Regions from separate parts of the Actinopolymorpha singaporensis genome, predicted to be linked through region 2. Evidence: riboswitches for the same ligand, from Rfam matches in the RefSeq annotation. Region 2 holds a riboswitch; the other holds the start of a gene.
What was found. A riboswitch is a leader RNA that binds a small molecule or an ion and turns the genes downstream of it on or off. The one in region 2 is predicted to bind cobalamin.
Positions count from the first base shown of each region.

Region 1: it holds a riboswitch for cobalamin, as region 2 does, so the genes downstream of both, metE (5-methyltetrahydropteroyltriglutamate--homocysteine S-methyltransferase) here and cobT (nicotinate-nucleotide--dimethylbenzimidazole phosphoribosyltransferase) in region 2, are expected to answer to the same signal.

Region 1 is NZ_LT629732.1:3,125,286-3,132,686, forward strand. Features, by position in the region: gene metE (5-methyltetrahydropteroyltriglutamate--homocysteine S-methyltransferase) at 1-1,641, opposite strand, end outside; cobalamin riboswitch at 1,765-1,996, opposite strand; gene dgoD (galactonate dehydratase) at 2,181-3,326, shown strand; gene BLU27_RS14240 (hypothetical protein) at 3,347-3,718, opposite strand; gene BLU27_RS14245 (hypothetical protein) at 3,702-4,484, opposite strand; gene BLU27_RS29060 (hypothetical protein) at 4,495-4,809, opposite strand; gene BLU27_RS14255 (hypothetical protein) at 5,027-5,482, shown strand; gene BLU27_RS14260 (DUF885 domain-containing protein) at 5,504-7,186, opposite strand; gene BLU27_RS30885 (acyl-CoA carboxylase subunit epsilon) at 7,314-7,401, opposite strand, start outside.
Region 2 is NZ_LT629732.1:2,885,312-2,892,712, forward strand. Features, by position in the region: gene BLU27_RS13115 (ECF transporter S component) at 107-934, opposite strand; gene BLU27_RS13120 (adenosylcobinamide-GDP ribazoletransferase) at 1,034-1,867, opposite strand; gene cobT (nicotinate-nucleotide--dimethylbenzimidazole phosphoribosyltransferase) at 1,864-3,606, opposite strand; cobalamin riboswitch at 3,658-3,820, opposite strand; gene BLU27_RS13130 (aldo/keto reductase) at 3,939-4,802, shown strand; gene BLU27_RS13135 (pyridoxal phosphate-dependent aminotransferase) at 4,815-6,077, shown strand; gene BLU27_RS13140 (PP2C family protein-serine/threonine phosphatase) at 6,165-7,016, shown strand; gene BLU27_RS13145 (sulfotransferase family protein) at 7,044-7,401, shown strand, end outside.

The DNA of each region.
Region 1 (7,401 bases), 240 kb from region 2:
CCTGCCGGTCCGGGACTGGGCGTACGTCGTCCACTCCACCGTCATCGGCCGCGGCCGGGCCACGTCGGCGTACAGGATCGGGGGCCGGACGTAGCGGGTGCCGTAGGATTGCACCCAGCCGTGTGACGTGCCGGCGAACCCGGACAGCCGCTCGGCGAAGTACTGAACCATGTCGTTGCGCTCGGGCTCGCCGTGCACGAGCACGTCCAGTCCGATGTCCTCCTGCAACGCGACGATCTCGTCGATCTCACTCCGCATCCGGGTGTCGTAGGTGGCCTGGTCGATCCGGCCGGCGCGCAGGTCGGCCCGCGCCCGTCGGATCCGCGCTGTCTGCGGGAACGAGCCGATCGTCGTCGTCGGCAACGGAGGCAGCGCGCCGGTCGCGGCTTGCAGGCGGGCGCGTTCGGCGTAGTCACGCCGGGCCGTGCCCGTACCCAGGCTGGCCAGCCGGGCCCGGACCCGGCCGTCCACCGTGTCCGCGGCGGTGCCGTCGTTGGCCGAGGCGGCGGCGAGTTCGCGTTCGACCGCCTGGTGACCCTCGCGTAGGGCACGGCCCAGCAGGACCACCTCGTCGACCTTCTGCCGGGCGAAGGCGAGCCGGCCACGCAGTCCGCCCGGCAGGTCGGGTTCCAGGGTGAGGTCGAGCGGAACGTGCAGCAGCGAGCAGGAGGTGCCGACCACCAGGTCCCCGACGGAGCCGAGCAGGGAGGCCGCGACCGACATGGCCCGGGACAGGTCGGTACGCCAGACGTTGCGGCCGTCGACGAGACCGGCCACCACGGTGCGGTCACCGAGCCCGGCGGCGGCGATCCGGTCGAAGTCGGCGGCTCCGGCCACGAGGTCGAGCGCGAGCCCGTCCACCTCGGTGCCTGCCAGGACGGGCAGGGCCGGGCCGATCGGGCCGAAGTACGTCGCCACCATCAGCTTCGGCCGGTGAGCAAGGGATCCCAGGCGCTCGTACGCCGTCCTCAGTGCAGCCAGTTCGGCGGAGTTGCGGTCGGCGGCGAGGACGGGCTCGTCCACCTGCACCCACTCCACGCCCGCGTCGGCCAGGCCGTCCAGCAGTCCGACGTAGGCGTCCAGCAGCGGGTCGAGCAGGTCGAGCGGGCGGAATTCCTTCGGCGCGTCGACCGCGGGTTTCGACAGGAGAAGGAAGCTCAGCGGACCGAGCAGGACCGGCCGGGTGGTGATCCCGAGCGCGGCCGCCTCGTGGTACTCCGTGACCGGCCGGGACCGTGCGCCGGCGGTGCGGAACGTGGTGTCCGGCCCGAGTTCGGGGACGAGGTAGTGGTAGTTGGTGTCGAACCACTTCGTCATCTCCAGCGGTGCCACGCCCTCGGTGCCGCGGGCCATGGCGAAGTACCGGTCGAGCCCGTCAAGCCCGGCGAACCGGTGCGGGACGGCGCCGAACAACTCGGCGTGGTCGAGCACGTGGTCGTAGAACGAGAACGTGTGCGACGGTATGAGATCGACCCCGGCGTCGCGCAGGGTTTCCCACGTATCGCGGCGCAGCGCGGCGGCGGCCTGGTGCAACGCCGCGGCGTCGGTCCGGCCGGCCCAGTAGTCCTCGGTGGCCCGCTTGAGCTCACGGCGCGCCCCGATGCGGGGGTAGCCGAGGACGGTCGTACGCACGGTTTCCATGGAGTCCTTCCCTCGGGAACTCGGACGGCCCGGGGCGGACGAGGGAGGACCAGGTCGAACGACGGCGGCATGCGCCGGTCGCCCGAACGCCTTCCCACGAGGCCACGGACCACCGCGGGCCGGGCGGCCCACGCACGGATGGCAGGTCTTCGGACTCGTGGGCGTCACCGGTAGTTCGTCACCGGTGTTTCCTACTGGCCGTCGCTTCCCAGGTGGCTGATGATGCCGCCCAGTGCGATTTCACGGCGGTCGTTCCCACTCACCGCTGCGGGGCAGTCCCGGACTCACACCGGGTTCCCTCTTGCCTCACCGGCCCGAGCGAGCGAACCGGTGAACCAACCGCACCGCCGACCTTAGCCTCCTTCGGCCCCGGGTGCCGCGCACCCCGCCGGTGGGCCGGGTCCGGTCGCGGTGGGCCGGGCAAGGTCCGCGGCGGGCGGGTCTCCGGTAGCGTCGTCGCGGATGTGCGCGACGACGAAGCGGGTCCCTGTCCGGGCCGTGGTCCGTAGCGCCGGCGAACGTGTGGAAGGAGTCCGCGGGTGAAGATCACCGGCCTGACGACCTATCTCGTGGCGCCCCGGTGGTGCTTCCTGCGAATCGACACCGACGAGGGCGTGACGGGCTGGGGCGAGCCGATCGTCGAGGGGCGTGCGCACACCGTCGCGGCGGCGGTGGACGAGGCGGCCGACTATCTCGTCGGCCAGGACCCGCTGCGCATCGAGGAGCACTGGCAGGTGCTCAGCAAGGGCAACTTCTACCGCGGCGGCCCGGTGCTCTCCAGTGCGGTCGCCGGGATCGACCAGGCACTGTGGGACATCGCCGGCAAGGTGCACGGTGTGCCGGTCTACCAACTGCTCGGCGGTCACGTCCGCGACCGGATGCGGGTCTACGGCTGGATCGGCGGTGACCGGCCGGACGTCGTTGCCGACGCCGCGAAGAACATGCAGGACCAGGGCTTCACCGCGATCAAGATGAACGGCGGCGGGGAGCTGCGCCGGGTGGACACCGCCGCGCAGTGCCTCGCCCTGGTCGACCGGGTGGCGGCGATCCGGGAGGCCTGCGGGCCCGACTTCGACATCGCCATCGACTTCCACGGTCGATTCACGGTGGCGATGGCCCGGCGGACCCTGCCGCTCCTCGAGCCCTACCTGCCGTTCTTCGTGGAGGAGCCGCTCGTCCCGGAGCTGACCGACCAGATCGGACAGATCTGTTCGTCCACGTCGATCCCGATCGCCACCGGGGAGCGGTTGTACTCCCGCTGGGACTTCAAGGACGTCCTGTCCGCCGGCATCGCGATCGCGCAACCGGACCTCTCCCACGCGGGCGGCATCTCCGAGGTTCGCCGGATCGCCGCACAGGCGGAGGTGTACGACGTCGCGCTCGCGCCGCACTGTCCGCTCGGGCCGATCGCACTGGCCGCCTCGCTCCAGGTCGACTTCGCCAGCCCCAACGCGCTGATCCAGGAGCAGAGCCTCGGTATCCACTACAACGAGGGCTCGGACCTCCTCGACTACCTCGTGGACACGTCGGTCTTCGGGTTCGCCGACGGCTACGTCACCCGGCCCACCGGCCCGGGGCTCGGTATCGAGGTGGACGAGAAGGAGGTCGCGCGGGCAGCCGAGGTGGGCCACCGGTGGCGTACTCCGACGTTCCGGCGCGACGACGGCTCGCTGGCCGAGTGGTGAGCCGGTCACCGGACCGAACGTCATGAGGCCTCCTCGAGGCCGTCGTCCTCGAGGAGCGCGTCCAGGTAGGCCTTGCCCGCTGCGGCCTGCGCGGCCCGCTCGTCGTCAGAGAGCCGTGCGTACCAGTCGAGGAAGCCGCGTACGTGGGTCGTGAACTCCTCCGTGTAGGCGGAGGAGAACGCGGCCTCGGCCAACCCCATCCGGCCGTGGCGCACGTCCTCGGCGAAGTCGCGCAGCACGGGCCGGCTCCGATCAGCGGCGAGAACGTCGAGCGAACGCCGCAGCAGAAGCACGCGACCCGGGTCGTCGGCGAGCTGCCGGAGCTCGTCGAACTCCTTCTCGCAGCCCGCCTCCGGCCATCCGCGCGATCCGGCGTCAGAACCCGTGAGCATGCGCACTCCAGTCACCAGCCGGCGGCGCGGTGGACAGGGCGGGCTCGGCAGGCGGCCGCGGAAGTTGCCTGATGGCACAGCAGAGCTGGGCGAGGCTTCCGCAGATCCCGAAGATGCCGACCTCTATCCTGGTCAACATCTTCGTGACGAGAATCCACACCTGTCCGACCTTGGTGAGCGCCGCCGCGGCAACTGCCGCAGCCACGACCGGGCCGGCGCCTGTGGCGGCTCCGGCGGCGAGAGCAATAGCTGCGCAGAGCGCGAAGTCGATGAGTGTCTGGAGCAGTTCCCCGAGTCCTTTGGAGCCGTACCACACCAGCAGAGCGAGACGCTCGTACTCTTCGGAGCCGGCCTTGAGTGCACGATCAAGTGAGTCCAGGTAAGTGATGAGTTCACGGAAGTAGACGAACGCGGCATCGCCCGCATTGCCGTCCCAGGTCGCGTCGAGGAGAGAGTTTCCGCGGCGCAGGTTGGTGGCGACGGCTCGGTAGGCGTCACCGAGCATGCGCCACAGGTCGACACAGTCGGCGAAGGACTTCCAGTCTCCGGCCAGCCGCGCTGCCACCTCCTGGAAGGGATCCGTCCCGAGGGTTCCGTAGACGAGTTCGAGGATCCAGGCAGATGGGCTTGTCAGGGCCATCACCTCGTCGATCGCGTCGAGGAGAGTCTCGGGATAGCCGGTGATGCCGCTCGGGTGGACCAGGCTTTCCTGTGGGTCCACGACGTCGGTGAACTCGCTGCCCGCAGTTGTGTTGCCCGCGTTCATGACGACGGTCTCAACGTCGGGTGGGAGACAGCGCGCCGTCGAGTCGCTGCGCCGCTTCGAGGTCGGTCGATCGATAGCGTGACGCCGCGAGCCTCACCTGCTTCTCCGCGTTTTCGAAGAGGCGGGCAATTTCACCGAGTTGGGCGCACAGAGGGCGGTAGAACTCGTGGTGACAGTCTCTTACCAGTGCTATCCACCCTCTGGACGCCGGCGGAATGGCGCCATACCGCCTGGCGTGCGCATGGATCGCCTCCGCGTCCTCACCTGCCCTCCGAAGCAGGCGGGCGAATTCATCGAGGTCATCAGGAACAACGGCGAGGCTCATGACACCGCACTTTCGCTCGGCGGATCGGACGTCAGGAAGCATAGGTTCGAGGTGATCTTCGGCATGTCCTCCGCTTTGAGCCCTGTGGACAACCACGCCGAACGACTGCCTGTGGACACCTGTCGGGTCACGCTGTGGATGAGCCGGGCAGGGTGAACCTGTCCGTCCGATAGGCTCCGGACCCCGAAGTAACGATCGCGAGGAGGACAGTCAGACCGTGGCCGTCCTTCGAACCATCGACCGGATGCTTGACAAGTTCCTGTTGACGACGGCGAAGTTCTATCGGTATGGCCGTATGCGAAGGAGTATCGAGGAACTCGAACGGGTCGAGCGGGCGAACGGCGTGGTTCGGTCTCCACGTCGAGCGGAGTTCCGCCGGGGGCTCGGATACCGGCTGGTGGACGATCTTCGCTTCCTGGTGATGTATCCAGCCGTGTTCGCGTTCCTGACAGCGGTGATCGCCGTGTGGTTCAGGGTGCGGCGTGGTCTGGACCAAGGTGACTGGGGCGTCGCCGTCATGCTCGTGTTGGGATGCGTCGCCTGCTACTTCGCCTGGAAGGGCTGGTTCGCCGCGCAGTGGAGGTACCGTTGGTATCCGTTGTTCGCCGTACTGGCTGTGGTTCTCGAGTTCGGCGTTCTGGTGTCGGCGGTGAGGAACGACGCCGGTTGGTAGGGGTGCGTCCTCGCCGCGAGGTCACAGGCGGGCGAGGGCCTCCCGCAGCGGGTCCAGACCGAGCGAGCCGAGGTCGAGCGCCGCGCGGTGGAACTCCTTCAGGTCGAACGCCGAACCCTTGCGCGCTTTGGCGTCCTCGCGGGCGGCGAGCCAGATCCGTTCGCCCACCTTGTACGACGGCGCCTGGCCCGGCCAGCCGAGGTAGCGGTTGACCTCGAAGCGAAGGAAGTCCTCGTCGATCCGGGTGTGGGCCAGCATGAACTCCAGCGCCACCTCGGGAGTCCAGCTCTCGCCGACCCGCCAGCCGAACGCGTTCGGCGGGATCGGGTAGCCGAGGTGCAGGCCGAGGTCGACAACGACTCGCGCCGCCCGGAACGCCTGAGCGTCCAGCATGCCGAGCTTCGCGCCGGGTTCGTCGAGGTAACCGAGCTCGTCCATCAGGCGTTCGGCGTACAACGCCCAGCCCTCGCCGTGCCCGGAGACCCAGCACAGCAGGCGCTGCCAGCGGTTGAGGAGGTCCTTGCGTACGACGGTCTGCGCGACCTGCAGGTGGTGGCCGGGTACGCCCTCGTGGAAGACGGTGGTCACCTCCTTCCAGGTGGCGAACGACGTCACGCCCTTCGGCACCGACCACCACATCCGGCCCGGGCGGGCGAGGTCCTCGCTGGGCGCGGTGTAGTAGATGCTGCCGTCGCTGGTGGGCGCGATCCGGCACTCGATCCGGCGGATCTCGTCCGGGATGTCGAAGTGGACGCCGGCGAGCTCGCTGACGGTGTGGTCGGCGAGCTCCTGCATCCAGTCGCGGAAGGCGTCCTTGTCCGCGATCCGGCGCGCGGGGTCCGCGTCCAGCGCGGTCACCGCGTCCGCGACGGTCCCGCCGGGAACGATCCGGTCGGCGACGCCACGCATGTCCGTCTCGATCCGGGTCAGCTCCTCCCAGCCCCACGCGTAGGTCTCGGCGAGGTCGACGGCGGCGCCGAGAAAGTAGCGCGAAGCAAGGGTGTACTGCGCCTCTCCGACGCCGTCGGTCGTACGGCCCTTCGGTGCCAGCTCGGTCCGCAGGAAGCGTTCGAAGTCGGCCACCGCCTGCCGGGCCGACTCCGCTCCACGCGTGAGTTCGGCCCGCAGAGCGGATCCGGCGGCGCCGCCGCCGCTGTCAACGTCGGCTTGTGCGACCAGCGAGCCGAAGAAGTCGTCCTCGGGCGGCAGCCAGGACCCGCACTGGTCGGCACAGGCCTCGATCTGGCGGCGGGCCGCGACCCGGCCGTCGGCGGCGGCCTCGGCGAGCGTGCGCCGGAAGCCGCCGAGCGCGTCGGGAACCCGCGCGAGCCGGGCCGCCACCGTGGCCCACGCCGCCTCGCTGTCAGTGGGCATCAGGTCGAAGGCGCCGCGGACGTCCTGCAGCGGACTGGCCACGACGTTGAGGTCGCTGGTGGTGACGCCGGCGTCGTGGCGTTCGAGTTCGAGGCCGAGGCGCTCGAGCATGGCCGCACGGGCGACCGTCTCCCGCGCGTCCTTGGGCTCGGTCTCCTGGAGTTCGCGGACGGCCGTGCGGGCCAGGTCGGCCCGCCGGTCGAAACCGTCGGGGGAGTAGTCGGTGAGCCGGTCGTCGTACCCCGCGATGCCGGCGAACGTCGCGCCCACCGGGTCGGCGGCGGCGTAGTCGTCGACGTACCTGTCAGCGATCTCGTCAGTGCGCCCCATGAGGCGAGAGCCTAGGGGACACGTGCCGACCACGCCGCCGATATTGGCGCCGGTCCGCTGCTGCCCGACCGGGTCCGGATTCGGCGGCAAGGCGGCAACGCCGCAAGGCGGAAGGCGCGAACCTCCGCTAGCGGGGCAGGGCGCTGGCGCGCCAGGCGCCCGGGCCGGGCCGCAGCGGCTGCTGGGAGGTCCGGCGCCAGTACGCCGCCCAGCCG
Region 2 (7,401 bases):
CCCGTCGAGACGATTCCCGAGCGTTGGCACAGCGCGGCCCGCCGCCGTCCACCCCGGCGTCACCGAGGATGGCTCCGGCCGCTGAGAGAGCCCGCACAGATCGCTGTCAGCCCCGGTCAGCTCGGTCCGGTTCGCTGTCCCGGCCCGCGGTGAAGGCGGCCCGCCGGCCGGCCCGGCGCAGGGTCGCCAGCACCGGCCGCCCGGCGACCAGGACGAGCACTCCGCCCAGCAGCGCCCGCGCGGTGTCCCAGCCGAGGGAGGTGGTGGCGTAGAAGACGGCGTAGTGGTGCAGGTTGGTGCCGAGCGATGCGCCCGGGACGTACGCCGCCCCGTCCGGTAGGTACGCCGCGGCCGGCCAGAACCACAGGTTGAGCAGCGCGCCGTAGCCGAAGCCGCTCAGCCCGGCGTACACCGCGAGCAGCCCACGCTCGGCCCAGCCGGAGGCAGCGGGCAGGCAGCCGGCGAGCAGGCCCACCCAGGCCAGCCCGATCATCTGGAACGGCAGCCAGGGGCCCGCCCCGCCGGTGAGCAGGGAGGTGGCGAGCATGGTCACCACGCCGAGCGCGAAGCCGAACCCCGGACCGAACACCCGCCCGGCCATGACCAGCAGGAAGAACGCCGGGTCGAACCCGCCGGTGCCCGGGCTGAGGGTCTGCAGCCCGGCGCCCGCGGCGGCGAGCACACCGAGCATCGCCACCGCCTTGACGTCCATGCCTCCGCTGCCGAGTTCGGCCCAGACCAGGCCGAGCAGCAACGGCAGCAGAGCCACGAACAGGTAGCCAGCGTCCTGCCCGTGGCTCGCGCCGGTTCCTGCGGGCGTCACCACCAGGAACGGCCAGCCGAAGCCGACCAGGCCGACCGCTGAGGCCAGCAGCAGGACCAGGGTGCTCCTGGACCGCAGCCGGACCGGGGCGAAGGAGGTGCTGGCTGACATGTCGGCTCCCGAGTGTGGGCCCAGTGTTGATCGGCATGGCGTACGGCACTGTGGCCGGGGTGACTGTGGTCGGTGGTCCCTGGTCTGTGGTCCCTGATCTCAGCGCAGGAGTACGGCGGCGAGCAGTCCCGCGGCGGCGCCGAGTTCCACGACCGAGCCGAAGACGTCCCCGGTCACCCCGCCGAGCCGGCGGACGACGTGCCGACGCCACGCCACGGCGGTAGCGAGACCGGCGGCCAGCGTGCCCAGGAGCGCTCCGGTGAGCCGGGGCTCGTCCCAGCCGAGCGGGGCGAGGCACCCGGCGACGACGGCCGAGGTCAGCAGGAGGTGGGTGGGCCGGGTCGTCGTACCGGCCACCAGCGCTCCGAACCCACCGGGCCGAGCGGACGGCACTCCCGCGCCGGTGGCCCACACGACGCCCAGGCGCCCCACGCACTCGGCCGCCGCGAGCGCGAGCAGTGCGGCCACCGGTGCGTGGTTCGCCAGTGCCGCCAGGGCTGCCACCTTCACCAGCAGCAGGAGTACGACGGTCACCACCCCGAACGGCCCGATGTCCGGCTGCCGCATGATGGCCAGCGCGCGTTCGGCCGGCGCGGAACTCCCCAGTCCGTCCACGGTGTCGGCCAGGCCGTCCAGGTGCAGGCCCCGGGTGGCGAGCGCCAGCGTGGCGACGGCGAGCGCGGCGCCGAGCAGAGCGCCGGTGCCATCGGGTACGAGGGCGGTGGCGGCGAGCAGGGGGAGTCCGGCGACCGCGCCGAGGACAGCGCCGACGAACGGCAGCCAGCACACCGCCCGGCCCGCGGTGTCGCGGTCCACCGACGCCGCGGCCCAACGGCCCGGCACCGGCACGGCGGTGACCATCGTCACCGCCAGCGCCAGGCCGCGTCCTTTCGCCGCCTTCTCGCCGAGGGCGGCGCTCGTCGGGCCGCTCATCGCAGCCGCTGGGGGATGCCGGCGGTGAGCAGCCACACCTCGTCGGACGCGGCGGCGATCCGGGCGTTGAGTACGCCGAGTTCGTCGCGGAAGAGCCGCCCGGAGGTGGTCGCGGGCACGACCCCGCCGCCGACCTCGTTGCTGACCGCGACGACCGTACGGCTCGTCGACTCCCACGCTGCGACCAGCGCGTCGACCTCGGCCGCCAGCGCGGCGGCCGGGTCCTGTGCCGTGACCGGCTCCTGTGCGGGGGAGTGGTGCTCGGTGCCGAAGCAGCCCGCCTCGTCCATCATCCGGGTGAGCCAGGTGGACAGGCAGTCGATCAGCAACGGCTCCGTGCGTTCGGGCTCGTCGGCCTTCAGGTGGGTCACCAGGTCGGCGGTCTCCACGGTGGTCCAGTCCGGCGGGCGGCGTTCACGGTGCGTGCGTACGCGCTCGGCCCACTCGGGATCGTCGGCGGTGGGCCGCGGTCCCGTGGCGAGGTAGGTGACAGGACCCGTCCCGGCCTCTCCGGCAAGCCGTTCGGCGGTCGTGGACTTGCCCGACCGTGCACCTCCCAGTACCAGGATCCGCCGCGGTCGCCGGGCGCGCCGGCCGTCCGCTCCGCCGGCGGCAACGTCGTCCAGCGTGGCGACGTCGTCCAGCGTGGCGACGTCGTCCAGCGTGGCGACCTCGTCCAGCGTGGCGACCTCGGTCAGGACGGCGGCCGCGGCCCGTATCACCGGCAGCGCGAGGACGGCGCCGGACCCTTCGCCGAGCCGCAGGTCGAGGTCGAGGACGGGACGCAGTCCCAGCGCCGTCAGCGCCAGCCGCGCGGCCGGCTCCGCGGACACGTGCCCGGCGACGAACGCGCCCACCGCCTCGGGTGCGAGCGCCCGGGCCACCAGGGCGGCCGCGCCGGCCGCGATGCCGTCCAGTACCACCGGAATCCGGGCGGCGGCCGCCCCCAGCAGGAAGCCGACGGTCGCGGCGTGTTCGAGGCCGCCGAGCGCGGCGAGGACGCCGAGTGGGTCCGCCGCGTCGGGGCGGTGCAGGTCGAGGGCCCGGCCGACGACGGCGACCTTGCCGGCCCAGGTGGCGTCGTCGATTCCGGTGCCGCGGCCGGTCACCTGCTCCGGCTTACCTCCGGTGAACGCCGCGACCAGGGCCGCCGCGGGAGTGGTGTTGGCGATGCCCATGTCGCCGGTCAGCAGGCACCGGCAGCCGCGGGCCACCAGGTCGTCGGCGACCTCGATGCCGACCTCGACCGCCGCCACCGCCTCGCCCCGGCTCATCGCGGGCCGCTCGCTGAGGTCGTCGGTGCCCGCGCGCACCTTGCGGTCCAGCAGCCCCGGCGCCGGCGGAAGGTCGGCCGCGACCCCGACGTCGACCACCAGCACCCGGGCACCCGCCTGCCGGGCGAGGGCGTTGACGACCGCGCCGCCGGACAGGAAGGTCGACACCATCGCGGCGGTGATCTCCTGCGGCCACGGCGAGACCCCCTGCCGGTGGACGCCGTGGTCACCGGCGAAGACGGCCAGGCCGGCGGGTTCGGGCGCCGGCGGCGGGCAGGTTCCGGCGAGCCCGGCCAGCTGCGCGCCGAGGTCCTCCACGACACCGAGCGCGCCGCGCGGCTTGGCCAGCGCGTCGTGCCGGGCGCGGGCTCTGGCGACAGCTTCGGCGTCCGGCGGACCGACGGCGCGCAGCGTACGGTCCAGCACCGAGCCGGCGGTGTTCCCGGCAGAGTTCACGGCAGCCACGAGTTGTACCTCCACAGGAGTCCGCGCCCTGGATGGTCGTACCGGCGACCGGAGTGTCCTGGCTCCCAGATCGTCGCGTCCGCTCCGGCCTTCCCACCGCGCTCGCGCGGCAGTGGCGGCTACGCGGAGAGCCTCCTGTGCGGATGCTCCTGCGTGGAGAGGTCGCTTCCTGGTGACAGTGGCGGGACCGCCCCGGATTCGCACCGGGTTCCTCCCTGTCGCCGGCGACCAGAATGGCACATGATCACGAGCGGGCCGGTTCGACGGGTCGGCCGGACGGATCAGCCGGGGGAACCGGGACACCGAACGAGCGGACGGTAAGCGAGGCGGCGATGGAGTACACCACTCTCGGCGGGACCGGAGCGAAGGTCAGCCGGATCGGCTTCGGCGGGGCGACTCTCGGCCTGACGAACTACCTCGGGCGGTTCGACCCCGACGACGCGGGCGACCGGGCGGCGATGTTCGCGGCGATCGAGGTGGCGCTGGAGGGCGGCATCAACTACTACGACACCGCGCCGGGCTACGGCGCCGGAGCGAGCGAACGGGTGCTCGGCCAGGCTCTGCGCGGAGTCGAGTCCAGCGGCGGGTGCCCGTTGTTCGTGGCCACCAAGGTGCCGTACGGCGTGGACGTGCGTACGTCGCTGGAGGCCAGCCTGGAACGCCTCGGCCGGCCCCACGTCGACCTGCTGCAGATCCACGGCGACTCGTTCACCACCGAGCAGACCGACGCCATCCTCGCGCCCGGCGGCGTAGCCGAACGGTTACATTCCGTCAAGGCTGAGGGCTTGACCAGGCATGTCGGCTTCACCACCGAGGACAACAACGACTCGGTCTACCGGCTGATCCGCAGCGGTCGGTTCGACACCGTGCAGGTTTGTTACAACCTCCTCTTCCAGCACCCGTACGACCCCACCCGGCCGTTCGGCAGCCTGCTCGAGGCCCGCAGCCACGGGCTCGGCACGCTGACGATGCGCACCACCACGTCGGGGACGTTCCAGCGCTGGCTGGCGATGGTGAACCCGGCCGACACCTTCGACTACTCGAGCGCGCTGGTGCAGTTCGTGCTGTCGAACCCGCACGTCGACGTGGCGTTGGTCGGAATGCGGGACCCGGACGTCGTACGCGCCAACCTCGCCGTCGCCGACGACCTCGCGGGCCGGATCGACCTGGCCGCGCTGCACGAGCGGTACGTGTGATGGAGTGACGCCATGGCCGTCTCTGCGACCCTCGCCATCAACCAGCTCACCGCGGAAAGGCTGGCGGCCGGGCGGCCCGTCCTGCCCCTCGGGTTCGGCGAGGCGGGGCTGCCGGTGCATCCCGACCTCGTGGCGGCGCTGAGGGTGGCCGCGGCGAGCGGGTCCTCCGGTGGATACGGACCGGTCACCGGCCTTCCCGCGTTGCGCGAGGCCGCAGCCGGTTACTGGCGCCGGCGATGCCTGCCGACGACCGCCGGGCAGGTGATCGCGGGCCCGGGCAGCAAGCCGCTGCTGTACGCCGTGCTGCGGGCGAGCGTCGGCGGCGTCGCGCTGCCGCGGCCGAGCTGGGTGACCTACGCCGCACAGGCCCAGCTCCTCGGCCGCGAGGTGCACCATGTGCCCACGCTCGACGGGCAGGGTGGCGTACCCGATCCCGACCTGCTCGACGCGGCCGCCGCCTCCGCGAGCGCCGCCGGCCGTCCGATCGGGCTGGTCGTGCTCACCCTGCCCGACAACCCGACGGGGACGCTGGCGGGCAGCGGCACGATCCGGTCCGTCGCCGACGTGGCCCGCCGGCACGACCTGCTGATCGTGTCCGACGAGATCTACCGGGACCTCGTACACGACCCGGTGCGTGAGTTCCTCAGCCCGGCCGAGCTGGCACCCGAACGCACTGTCGTGACCACCGGCCTGAGCAAGAACCTCGCCCTCGGCGGCTGGCGGATCGGCGTCGCGCGGATGCCGGAGGGGCCGCTCGGCGACCGGCTCGGTGCCGAGGTCGCCGCTGTTGCCAGCGAGGTGTGGTCCAGCCCGGCGAACCCGGTGCAGCAGGCCGCCGCCTGGGCGTTCGAGGAGCCGGAGCAGCTGACCGAACGCATCGCCGCCAGTCGCTCGCTGCACGCGCGGGTGGCAGGCGCGGTCGCCGACCGGTTCGCCGCGGCGGGTGCGTCCGTGCACCCGCCGACCGCGGCGTTCTACCTCTACCCGGACTTCTCCGCGTACGCCGACCTGCTCGCCGAGCGGTGGTCGGTCCGTACCGGGACCGAGCTCGCGAACCTCCTGCTGGACTCCTTCGACGTGGCGACGCTGCCCGGCGCGGCGTTCGGCGACCCGGACGAGCGGCTGAGTCTGCGGATCGCGACGAGCATGCTGTACGGCGAGGGTGAGCAGCGGGAGAAGGCGCTGACCGCTGCCGATCCGGTGGAGCTGCCCTGGGTCGCGGACCGGCTCGACCAGTTGAGCGCCGCGCTGGGACGCCTGTTCGACCGCGGCTGATTCGTCCGGCTGATTCGTCCGGCAGATTCATCTGATGGGTGCCACCTCGGGGGTAGGCTGCGCCGACCGCGCGTGGCACGATGTCTTATGCGCTTCACGTACTCGGTGCGTACTCACGTCGGTCTGGTCCGCGGCAACAACGAGGACTCCGCGTTCGCGGGGCCGCACCTGCTGCTGGTCGCGGACGGGGTTGGTGGGCACGCCGCCGGCGAGGTCGCCTCGGCGAGTGTGGCGCATCTGTTCGGTTCGATGTCGCTGCTGCCCAAGCCGGCACCCGGCGAATCCACGACTCCCGGTGCCGACCTTCCCGACCTCTCCGAGGTCCTCCGCGGATGGATCGACCGCGCCCACCGGCTGCTGGTCGAGGGGGTGGCCGCCGACCCGGCCCGGGAGGGCATGGCCACGACCCTCACCGCGGTCCTGACCGACGGTCACACCTTCGCGATGGCGCATGCCGGCGACTCCCGGGCGTACGTGCTGCGGGACGGCACTATGCGGCAGGTGTCGGTCGACCACACGCTGGTCCAGTCGCTGCTCGACCAGGGAAGAATCACCCCGGCGCAGGCCAGGGTCCATCCGTACCGCTCGGCCGTCACCCGGTTCGTCGACGGGGGCGACCGCCCGGACGCCGACATCGTGCTGCTCGACCTGCAACCGGGTGACCGGCTGCTGCTGTGCAGCGACGGGCTCACCGACTTCGTGGACGAGGACGAGATCCGCTCATGTCTCGTCGATGCGACGCCGGAGGAAGCCACGGACAACCTCGTCCGGGCGGCACTGGTCGCCGGTGGCCGCGACAACGTCACCTGCGTGGTCGGCGACGTCCTCGACGGCGACCTGATGCCGTGGCACCGGCGTCCCTACTTCTGCCGCATGGAGGGCGCGGTCACCGACCTCGCCAACCTCATCGATCCGGCCGGCCACGGCCACGCGGCGTAGGGTTCGCACACACCCTGGGAGGCGGCGATGACGCTGCAGGTGATCGGTGCCGGCTGGGCACGTACGGGCACCACCTCCATGAAGCGTGCGCTGGAGATGCTCGGGCTGCCCTGCCACCACATGCACGAGGTGTTCGACCACCCCGAGCAGGCCGATCTCTTCCTCGAGGCGGCGAAGGCCGGACCGGACTTCGACTGGGAGCGGATCTACGCCGACTATGCGGCGACCGTCGACTGGCCGGGCAGCGTGTTCTGGCGGGAACTCCTCACCGCCTATCCCGACGCGAAAGTCCTGCTCACGGTGCGCGACCCGGAGCGGTGGTTCGCCAGTTACCACGCCACCGTCTACCGCCCGATCGCCCTCGGTTGGGACGACCCGAGGGCCG